DNA from 2 places in the Actinoplanes sp. NPDC020271 genome. Region 2 is predicted to be linked to the other one. Evidence: riboswitches for the same ligand, from Rfam matches in the RefSeq annotation. Region 2 holds a riboswitch; the other holds the start of a gene.

The links. A riboswitch is a leader RNA that binds a small molecule or an ion and turns the genes downstream of it on or off. The one in region 2 is predicted to bind glycine.
Region 1: it holds a riboswitch for glycine, as region 2 does, so the genes downstream of both, gcvT (glycine cleavage system aminomethyltransferase GcvT) here and gcvP (aminomethyl-transferring glycine dehydrogenase) in region 2, are expected to answer to the same signal.

What each region holds. Positions count from the first base shown of each region.
Region 1 covers NZ_JBIRWQ010000008.1:132,229-137,799, reverse strand. The annotation lists gene ACH442_RS19880 (L-serine ammonia-lyase) at 1-662, opposite strand, end outside; gene gcvT (glycine cleavage system aminomethyltransferase GcvT) at 675-1,721, opposite strand; glycine riboswitch at 1,843-1,938, opposite strand; gene ACH442_RS19870 (MarR family winged helix-turn-helix transcriptional regulator) at 1,974-2,417, opposite strand; gene ACH442_RS19865 (MFS transporter) at 2,484-2,894, shown strand; gene ACH442_RS19860 (hypothetical protein) at 3,106-3,480, shown strand; gene ACH442_RS19855 (hypothetical protein) at 3,495-4,541, shown strand; gene ACH442_RS19850 (sensor histidine kinase) at 4,731-5,571, opposite strand, start outside.
Region 2 covers NZ_JBIRWQ010000009.1:104,577-110,147, forward strand. The annotation lists gene ACH442_RS21310 (class I SAM-dependent methyltransferase) at 1-231, shown strand, start outside; gene ACH442_RS21315 (DNA polymerase beta superfamily protein) at 316-1,062, opposite strand; gene ACH442_RS21320 (DNA polymerase beta superfamily protein) at 1,059-1,733, opposite strand; gene mgrA (L-glyceraldehyde 3-phosphate reductase) at 1,863-2,858, opposite strand; glycine riboswitch at 2,910-3,015, shown strand; gene gcvP (aminomethyl-transferring glycine dehydrogenase) at 3,092-5,571, shown strand, end outside.

The DNA of each region.
Region 1 (5,571 bases), on a different contig from region 2:
CGGCGCACCTTGAGGCCGCCCGGGAGGACCCCTTCGGCGTCCAACCCCGCGTTCACGCACTCCTGCATGACCTGCCAGATGCCGAGCAGCCCGGCCCGGATGTCCGGTACTGATCGCCACGCGGTCTCGTTGGCCAGCATCAGCCGCGAGATCGAGAGCCCGGTCGTGCGGGTCAGCTCCAGCAGTTCCGCACCGGAGCTGAACGGATGTGGAAGCCGGGTGTCGTCCGCCCGTACGCGGGAAGATCCGACCTGGTCCACGACGAAGCCGCCGCCGACCGAGAAGTAGGTCTTGGCGAGCAGCTCGGCGCCGTCGGCGCCGAGCGCGGTGAAGGTCATCCCGTTGGGGTGTTCGGGCAGCGAGCGGCGGCGGTGCAGCACCAGGTCGACGGCGATCTCCCGGCCGTCGAGCATGATCGGCCCCGGTTCCAGGGTCGTGTCGACCGTCTCCGGCTCCTCCCCCATCAGGCCGAGCAGCACGGCGCGCGGCGTGCCGTGCCCGTGTCCGGTGGCGCCCAGCGAGCCGAACAGTTCGGCGCGGATGCCGGCGACCCGCGGGTCGAGGTGCCGGGCGAACATCCGAGCGGCACGCATCGGGCCGACCGTGTGGGAGCTGGACGGCCCGATGCCGATCGAGAAGAGGTCGAAGACGGAGACGGCCATGATCACTGATCCTTACCGGGGGCGCTGGTAGAACGGGAGCGGGACGATCTCGACGGCTTCACGCTTGCCCCGAACATCGACCGCCAGATGGCGTGAGTCGAGATTTTTCGTGACATAGGCGAGAGCGATCGGGTGACCCAGCGTCGGCGACGGCGCACCGCTGGTCACCTCGCCGAGCGTTTCCCCGGTGTCCGCGTCGACCACCACATACCCGGCTCGCGGCGATCGACGCCCGGTCGCCCGGAGTCCGACCAGTTCCCGCGTCGGCGTGCAGGCCCGCAGCGCCTCGCCACCGACGAAGTCCCCCTTGTCCAGCGCCACGATCCGCCCGAGCCCGGCGTCGAACGGGGTGGTGTGAATGCTCAGCTCGTGGCCGTAGAGCGGCATCCCCGCCTCGAGCCGCAGCGTGTCGCGGCACGCCAGCCCGGCCGGTTGGGCGCCCTTGTCCTGCAGGAACGCCCAGATCGCCGGCGCGTCCTGGTTGCCGCAGTAGATCTCGAAGCCGTCCTCGCCGGTGTACCCGGTGCGGGCCAGCAGCACGTCCCGGCCGGCCACCTCGGCGGGCTTGATCGCGTAGTACTTGAGATCCGGGTGCTCGCCGACGATCTTCACGGCGTCCGGTCCCTGCACGGCGATCAGCGCCCGGTCCACCACCTCGACCGTGACCGCGAAGCCACCGGAGTGCTCGCCCAGCATCGCGCGCACGACCGGCGCGTTCGCGGCGTTCGCGACCACCAGGAACTCCTGGTCGGTGAGCCGGTAGACGACCAGGTCGTCCAGCACTCCGCCGGTCGTGTGGCACAGCATCGTGTACTTCGCCCGCCCCGGCTTGACCGCGGAGAGCCGGCCGACCAGCGCGTAGTCCAGGAACGCGGCGGCGTCGGGCCCACCGACCGCGATCTGCCCCATGTGCCCGAGGTCGAAAAGACCCGCCGATTGCCGTACGGCATGGTGCTCCCCCACATCACTGCCGTACCGCAGCGGCATCTCCCAGCCGGCGAAGCCGGTGAAGGTGGCGCCGAGGCGCTGGTGGACGTCGAAAAGCGCGGTGCGTCGCAACGGGAGGCTCCTGTGGTCGGGGCCTCCCTCGCTCTGTCATCTCTGCCTGAGAGGTTCACCGCCGTTGGGCGGTTTGCACCGTGGGCGCAGCGCCATGGGAGCGCTGTCTTTCCAGAGTCGCCGAACCGCTGCGGTACTGGGGCCTGAGAGATTCTGAGGGAGAAGTTGCTCCTTCGGCGCCCTCGCCAGGTCGCGAGGGCTCTCCCGCAGCGGTCGTTGCGGCGAAGTCTTCACTTGTCGGGTCGGACCCTATCAGCCGGTGCGCTCCGTCTCACCCGCCTGGGCCAGGCGTTCCAGGGCGGGCAGGGCCTGCACGATCGCGTCACGGTCGGCCGGTTCCAGGTGGTCGAAGAGCCGGTCGAGCGTGGTCGCGTAGTGGGCGAGGGTCCTGATCACCACCGCCCGCCCCTCGTCGGTCACCTCGACGAGCACGCCGCGACCGTCGGTGGGGTCAGGCACCCGCCGGACCAGGGCAGTCTTCTCCATCCGGCCGACGAGCTGGGTCATGCCGGGCTGGGAGGCCCGGGTGACCCGGGCCAGTTCGGTGACCCGGGCCGGCCCGTCGTCGGCGAGCCGGCGCAGCACCGAGAGCGCCACCGAGCTCGGGTTGTCGGGCCCTTCGAGCTGGCGCAGGAAGCGCACCAGTCGACCGAGCACCGGCAACAACTGTGATCCACGACTCTCGCCGGTCACCATTTGAATAACCTCATTATGGACATAGTGTCGAAGAAGTTCAGATCCTTTCGTACGGGAGGCCGTCCGGTGAGCGCGGCTCCCGGTCAGTCACTCCTCAAACCACCGAGGGCGGTCTTCGCGGTCGCCTTCGCCTGCGTCGTCAGCTTCATGGGCATCGGCCCGGTCGACCCGATCCTGCCGGCGCTCTCCGCCGAACCGGACGCCACGCTCGGCCTCGGCATCGCGGCCGGCCCGCTGCTCGGCGGCTTCCTCGGCAACATCAGCTGGCGCGGCCCGTTCTTCGGCGTGGCGGTCCTGATGGCGATCGCCCTGCCGGCCACGGTCACGCTGGTCGAGCCGACCCCTAAGCCGGCCACGCCGACGTCGCCGGTGAGGTGGCCGACGAGTTCGGTGGCGCCCCCGACGCCATCGACTTCGGGGAAGAGCTCAAAACCCACTGATCCCGATTTCCCGTACGCCGTGAGCCCCCGCCCCTGATTCCGCGCCCGCAACGCCCGCCGCACTCGAGGCCGCCACGCGACTCGCGCCCGGCCCGGCATACGCGACGCCCGCCGTGGTCGAGCCCGCAGCGCGCATTGCGCAAGGGGGTTTACCCCCGGAGAACCGAAACCGCGATCCGGGGGTCTGCACGATTCTGCGGAAACGCTCTGACCAGCAGAATTTGTCCTATCAGCAAGGCACACACCGAATGGACAGGACAGAGACCATGTGGCAGAGCAACTACTCGTACGACGACAGCCAGACCTTCGCCTACGGTTCGCAGAGCAGCGGCTACTCCGGCTACGACGGCTTCCCGCAGCACGACGACTTCCAGCCGGACAACTCGCAGCCGGAAAGCTCGCACCAGGACAGCTCGCACCAGGACGGTGCGGCCCAGGACGGTGCGGCCCAGGACGGTGCGGCCCAGGACGACTCGATGCGGAACCACCTCGGGCACGGCGGATACCAGGGCAACGACTTCCAGCCGGAAGGCTGCTCCGGCTACGGGGAGCACTACCAGACCCAGGAGTTCCACTACTACCACTCCGAGCACCACGTCGACTCGTCCGCGTTCCACGCCTGAGCGGAGAGACCCCGATGACCGTCACCGTCGACCACGATGAACTGCGGGAACTGGTCCGGCTCGTCCGGCTGGGCGCCGAGGCCAACGCACGGCCCGACCTCGTCGCCCGCCTGTCGGCCGGTCCGGTCACCGCCGGCCAGGTCATCCGGTCCCTGCAGTCGCTGGAGATCGACCTACGTAACCGGCGTGCCGGGCTGTGCGATCCGGGCCGCGGTGCCCGCCTCGCCGCCGAGGCGCGGCACGCCGAGACCCGGCTCCGCCGGTTCCGCGAGCAGAGCGCACGCTGGGCTCGCACCCTCGGCGAGGCGGTGGGCACGGCCGATTCCGATGTGGGGTACGCCCTGCAGCGCCGCGTGCGATGCCTCGTCGACGAGGGCACCGCGATGATCGAGTCCCGTGTCCCCCGCGCCGACCTCGACCGGTGGTTGCAGTACCGGCTCGCCGCCGAGGTGGCCGAGAGTGATCGCGCACTGCGCCGGACCGCGGAGACGATCACCACCCGGCTCGCCGTGATCGCTCCGATCCCGCCGGTGACGCTGGTCTTCGGGGCACCGGCGGTGGTCGCCCCGCCGTGGCCGGCCCCGACCGGCCGGCAGCCGATGGCGACGCGGCTGACCGGGGTGCTGATGCCCGCCTACAGCGGCATTGCCATCTCCTTCGTGATGCTCCGGGATCGGGCACCGGACTGGCTGCTCGTCACGGCGGCGATCATCCTCGCCGTCGGCCTGGGTGGCGCCGCGCTCGCCGGTGACCGCTGGCGGCAGGCCGACCGGGAACGAGCCGAGGCCCTCCACCGGCTGAGCTCGACCGCCGACGCGTTGCGGCTGGCCCTGACCAAACAGCTCCGTGACGGCCTGCGCGCCATCGAACAGCGGGTGCACGCCGCGGTCGACGCGGCGGTCAACGAGCAGACGGCGCGGCTGACCGCGGCTGCCGGCGCAGCCAAGCGGGCGGCGCAGGCGCACCTGGCGGGCCGCGCGGTCAGCGCCGTCGACGCGGATCTGGCGTCGATCCAGGACTTGCTGCTCCGGGCATCCCGGCTCCGGGCGCCGGCGTGGTGAAAGCGGCCGCCGTCCCCCACGACCCATTGCGAGCCCGGACGTGCTCACCCGAGCGGACCACCGTCACGGCGCCCCGCGCGAGTCCGCGAGTGACCAGTCGAGCGGGCCGGCATCACACCGGCGGCGCGAGTCCGAGTTTGATCAGCCTGGCGGGCCGGCATCACAGCGACGGCGCGAGTCCGAGTCTGATCAGCCGAGCGGGCCGGCGTCACGGCGGTCCGTCGTGAGCAGCAGGTGTTCGCACGAGCGGACCACGGTCGCAGCGACCCGGCGGACGCTGCGGGCGGTGCCCGGGTGGGAGGCTCGCGCACGCCAGACGGTCAGCGCCCGGCTGACGGCGTCGGCGATCTGCGCCGGCCCGGCATCCGGTTCCAGCCCGAGCCGGTGGACCGGGTCCGGGCCGGCGTCGCCCAGCAGCCGCGCGGCCGTGGCCACGTCGGCAGGGCTCAGGTCACCGGGGTCCGAGCGCAGCTCGTCGATCGCGGTCACCTCGGCGTACTCCCGGCTCTCGGCCCGGATCCGGTCCAGCCGATGCCGCAGGTGCTGCGCTCCCGAGCCGGGCGGATCGTCACGGACCAGCTCGTCGAGCGCCCCGAGCGCCGACCACGCGGCCAGGACGGCGTCCCGCCGCGTCCCCGGCTGGTCGAGACCGGCCCGGATCCGGCGGAGGCGTTCCACCGGCTCGGCGTCGCCGTAGAGGCTCGCGGCCTGCTGAACGGCCGCCCGAACGGCTCCGGCCAGCGGGGAGTCGTCCGGCGGCGCGTCACCCAGCGCGACCCAGCCGTCGACCCGGGTGCCCTCCCCGGGCGCGGACCGGACCGTGACGAGCCCACCGGCGGCGGTCACCCGGGCCATCACGTTGCGCATGCCCCGGCCCGGAGATCCGGTGCCGGCGGTGGTGTCCCAGCCCGGCCCGTCGTCGTGGATCCCGAAGGTCAGCCGCGCCCCGGTGCAGGCCAGGGTCACGCGGATCGAGGCGCCCGGGGCGTGTTTGCGGGCGTTGCCGACCGCTTCCAGGCAGCAGAACCAC
Region 2 (5,571 bases):
GGGTTCGAGCTGGTCGGCGAACGGCGCGTCGAGGTCGAGATCGCGAGTCCGCTCCCGCCCACGGCCGTCAAGTATGCGCAGGTCGCGCTCCGGCGAAGCGCCCAGCGCCTGGCCGACCGGCTCCCGGCCGAGGACGTGAGGGCGCTCCAGGAGTACGCGGAGAGCGCCCCGGCCCGCGGCGACCTCACGGTGCGGGCCACCCGCGACATCTGGATCGGCCGCCGCCCCTGACGCCCGTCGGGCCGGCCTGGCGGGCCGGCCTGGCGGGCCCGGCGCGGTGGGTCCGGCCCGGGAGCGGGGCGATGCTCGCGCAGGTCAGCCCAGGCGGGTGCGGACGATGAGGTGGTGCAGGGCGGAGACGGCTTGTTCGGAGGGGTGGTCGGCGAGTTTCGACTCGTCCTTGGCCGTCTCCAGGTCGGCCCGCAGACGCGGGATGTCGGCCGCGAGGCGGGCGGCGACGCCGGGTGGGAACGGGCCGTGTTCGGCTGACCGTTTGGCCTCGATCAGCTCCGCGACGTAGTCGGGCGCGCCGTCGAGGACGCCCAGGTTCGTCTCCAGCTGACCGGTTCTCATCAGATGGGTTCCGGTCAGCAGGACACGCAGGGTGTAGAGGGCCGGCTTGAGTTCGCCGGTCTTCGTGTAGAGCTTCTCCTGGCTGTGGGAGAAGCCCAGATAGTGATAGGCGTGATTGCGGGTGATCAGCCCGGGCGTCAGGTCGACGAGCGCGGCGTGCAGCTCGGACGTGACGACGACCAGCGGCGACAGCACCTGCTCCAGGACGTAGCCGTTGCGGCTGGTCAGCAGCTTGGCGAACTTCAGCAGGTCGTGCGAGACGACGTCCAGTTCGACGCCGTCGCGCAGGCCGTCGCGCTGCAGCGTGTCGGGGCCGTGGCGCAGGCCGACGACCTCGGCGGCGGGCAGCACGTGCGAGGCGCGCAGGTCGAGGTCGGAGTCGACGGAGGCGAAGCCGTACAGGTGGGCGCCGCTGACGGTGCAGAAGACCAGGGGATAGGGGAGCTGCCGGGCGACGTCGGCCGCCCACTCGGGCACGGCGATGGTCACTGCAAACCCCTTTCCCGTACGTCGATCAGCAGTTCCTCGACACGGTCGCGATCCGGCCCCGCCGCCAGGCGGGTCTCGGCCGCGGCCTGATCGAGATCGGCCAGCAGCGTGGCGGCCCAGGCGGTGACCTCGTCCCACGGGACGGTTCCCTGTTTCACGGCCAGCAACTCGTCGCGCAGGTGGCGGACGTCGACCAGCACCTCGCCGGTCCGCAGCACGTGCGCGCCCGCCATCAGCAGCCGGATCATGTGCATGGCCTGCTTGTGGTTGGTCTCGCCGGTGCGGGCGCGACGGGCGGCGACGCGGTCGAGCTGGTCGCGCGCGTAGTTGCCGTACGTCTCGAAGACTCGCCGGGACAGGAACGCCTGACGCACCTCTCGCAGTCGCTCGCCCTCGGGCGTGAGGTGTTCGGTCAACGGCGACCACAGCACCTCGAGGACCGTCGGGTTGGCCTGCAGCGCGAGCGTGCAGAAGCGCTCGATCTCCCAGGAGAACTGTTCCTCCCCGGGCCCGTCGAGGTGGGTCGGTGGCTTGTCGAGCCGCCAGAAATCCCGGGTCGGGGCGGCGTAGACGCCTCGCCGGTCGTGGTCGCTGCCCGGCCCGTCGAGCCCGTAGGCACGGGAGCCGACCACGACGGCGAGGATGGTGTGCTTCTCGACCAGGTCCGTCATGATCCCACCCGCTTCGTGCCGCGACGACCACGGTGCGCGGCCCGTCCGGGAACGGTAGTCACCCGGCCCGGGGCGCGCGCGTCATTTACGAGAGCGGTGCGCACGACGTACCGAATGATCAGGTTTGGTCTAGAGGTCGAGAACCGTGGCGTCGATGTCACCGATCTCGGCCTCGGACAGGTCGAGGTTGTTGATCGCGGCGACGTTGGTCTCCAACTGCCGCACGCTCGACGCCCCGATGATCAGGCTGGTCATGCGCCGGTCGCGCAGCGCCCACGCGAGGGCGAGCTGGGCCAGCGACTGGCCGCGCCGCTTGGCGATGTCGTCGAGCGCGTGCAGGCGGCCGAGCGTCTTCTGGTCGAGGGCGCTCTCGTCGAGGAAGACGCTGGTGCGGATCCGCGAGTCGTCCGGGATGCCGTCGAGGTACCGGTCGGTGAGCAGGCCCTGCTGCAGCGGGCTGAACGCGATGCAGCCGGCGCCCGCCTCCTCCAGGGTGTCGAGCAGGTCGTCGTGCTCGATCCAGCGGTTGAGGATCGAGTAGGACGGCTGATGAATCAGCAGCGGCGTGCCGAGGTCACGAAGAATCGCGGCGGCCTTCGCGGTCTGCTCCGACTTGTAGTTGCTCAGGCCGACGTAGAGCGCCTTGCCCGACCGCACGATGTGATCGAGAGCGGACATCGTCTCCTCGAGCGGGGTGTCCGGGTCCGGCCGGTGGTGGTAGAAGACGTCCACGTAGTCGACGCCGAGCCGCTTCAGCGACTGGTCCAGGGAGCTGACCAGGTACTTCCGGGAGCCGAAGTCGCCGTAGGGGCCGTCCCACATGGTGTAGCCGGCCTTCGACGAGATGATCAGCTCGTCGCGGTGGTGCCGGAAGTCCGCCTTGAGGATGCGGCCGAAGTTGGTCTCCGCGCTGCCCGGCGGCGGGCCGTAGTTGTTGGCCAGGTCGAAGTGGGTGACCCCGAGGTCGAAGGCGCGGCGCACGATGTCGCGCTGGCGGTCGGCCGGGCGCGTGTCACCGAAGTTGTGCCAGAGACCCAGGGAGATGACGGGCAGCTTCAGGCCGCTGCGGCCGGCACGGCGGTACGTCATGGACTCGTAGCGATCAACAGCAGGGGTGTAGGTCACAGCTCCACCCTAGGAGTTCCGATCATGGTCGTCTCCACTGGTAGGTTGGTTGTCAGCTGCGCGGGAGAGACTCGTACCTTCCGAACCGGAAGTGCGGGCGCCGAAGGGGCAAATCCTCCCCGGAATCTCTACAGGCATCAGGGACCGCGCGGGCAGGCGACTCTGAAATGCCCATTTCTGGGTATGACAGAGGGGGAGGGCTTTGTCAGCCTTCTTCAGCCCGGGAGTCGCCCATGCCGTCGTCATTCACCCATCGCCACATCGGTCCGCAGGCCGACGAGCAGGCGGAGATGCTCAAGGCCGTCGGCTACGGGTCGCTCGGCGAGCTGATGGACGCCGCCGTCCCCGAGTCGATCCGGTTCCACGGCGACCTGGACCTGCCGGCCGGCGCAGGCGAGGAGGAGACGATCGCCGAGCTGCGCGCGATCGCCGGCCGCAACGTCGTGGCCACGCCGATGATCGGCCTGGGCTACTACGGGACGCACACGCCCGCGGTGATCAAGCGGAACGTGCTGGAGAACCCGGCCTGGTACACGGCCTACACGCCCTACCAGCCGGAGATCAGCCAGGGCCGCCTCGAGGCGCTGCTCAACTTCCAGACCATGGTCACCGATCTGACCGGGCTGACCACCGCCAACGCGTCGATGCTGGACGAGGCGACCGCCGTGGCCGAGGCCATGACCCTCGCGCGACGAGCTTCCCGAACCAAGTCATCGACGTACGTCGTGGACGCCGACACCTTCCCGCAGACGCTCGCCGTCCTGCGCACCCGGGCCGAACCGCTCGGTATCGAGGTGAAGCTCGTCGACCTCGACGCGGGCGAGGACCTGCCGGCGGAGTTCTTCGGGCTGCACCTGCAGTACCCGGGTGCGTCCGGCGCCGTCCGTGATCACGCCGCCCTGGTCGAGGCCGCCCACGCCAAGGGCGCCCTGGTCACGGTCGCCGCCGACCTGCTCGCCCTGACCCTGCTGCGCGCCCCGGGCGAGATCGGCGCGGACATCGCGGCCGGCACGACCCAGCGCTTCGGGGTGCCACTCGGCTTCGGCGGCCCGCACGCCGGATACCTGGCCGTGCGGGCCGGGCTGGAGCGCAGCCTGCCGGGCCGCTTGGTGGGCGTGTCCAAGGACGCGGACGGGGCTCCGGCGTACCGGCTGGCCCTGCAGACCCGCGAGCAGCACATTCGTCGCGAGAAGGCGACCAGCAACATCTGCACCGCGCAGGTCCTGCTCGCGGTGATGGCCGGCATGTACGCGGTCTACCACGGCCCGGCCGGGCTGCGCGCCATCGGGAAGCGCGTCCACGACCACGCGCTGACCGTCGCCGGCAGCCTGACCGCCGCCGGCGTCGAGGTCGCGCACACCGCGTTCTTCGACACGGTCACCGCGATCGTTCCCGGTCGCGCCGCGGCGATCGTCGCGGCCGCCGCCGAGCACGGCGTCGACCTGCGGCTCGTCGACGCCGACCGGGTGTCGATCTCCACCGACGAGACCACCACCGGCGCACACGTCGCGACGGTGCTGGAGGCGTTCGGCGCGTCCGTCGCCGAGCCGGCCGTCTGCGGTGCGAAGCCCCTGGCCCGGACCAGCGACTACCTGCACCACCCGGTCTTCAACACCCACCACTCCGAGACCAGCATGCTGCGCTACCTGCGCAAGCTCTCGGACCGGGACTACGCGCTGGACCGCGGCATGATCCCGCTCGGCTCCTGCACGATGAAGCTGAACGCCACCACCGAGATGGAGGCGGTCACCTGGCCCCAGTTCGCCGACATCCACCCCTTCGCGCCCTCGCACCAGACCCGGGGGTACGAGGACCTGGTCGCCCAGCTCGAGGGCTGGCTGGCCGAGATCACCGGCTACGACGCGGTCAGCGTCCAGCCGAACGCCGGCTCCCAGGGCGAACTCGCCGGTCTCCTGGCGATCCGCGGTTACCACCGTTCACGCGGCGAGTCGCACCGTGACGTCTGCCTGATCCCGTCGTCGGCCCACGGCACGAACGCGGCCAGCGCCGTGATGGCCGGCATGCGGGTCGTCGTGGTGGCCTGCGACGAGAACGGCAACGTCGACATCGCCGACCTGGACGCCAAGATCGAGAAGCACGCCGCCTCGCTGGCCGCGATCATGGTGACCTACCCGTCGACCCACGGCGTGTACGAGACCTCGATCGCCGACCTGTGCGCCAAGGTCCACGAGGCCGGCGGCCAGGTGTACGTCGACGGCGCGAACCTCAACGCGCTGGTCGGCTACGCCAAGCCGGGCAAGTTCGGTGCCGACGTCTCGCACCTGAACCTGCACAAGACGTTCTGCATCCCGCACGGCGGCGGCGGTCCCGGCGTCGGCCCGGTCGCGGTCCGCGCCCACCTGGCCGCCTTCCTGCCGGGCAACCCGCTCGAGCCCGGCGACCACCACGCCGTCTCGGCGGCCGCGCACGGGTCGGCCGGCATCCTGCCGATCTCCTGGGCGTACGTGCGGATGATGGGCCCGGACGGCCTGGCCCAGGCCACCGCGACCGCGGTGCTGGCCGCGAACTACGTGGCAGCGCGGCTGCGCGAGCACTACCCGGTGCTCTACGCCGGGGAGAACGGCCTGGTGGCGCACGAGTGCATCCTCGACCTGCGCCCGATCACCAAGGCCACCGGCGTCAGCGTCGACGACGTCGCGAAGCGGCTCATCGACTACGGCTTCCACGCGCCGACGATGTCGTTCCCGGTCGC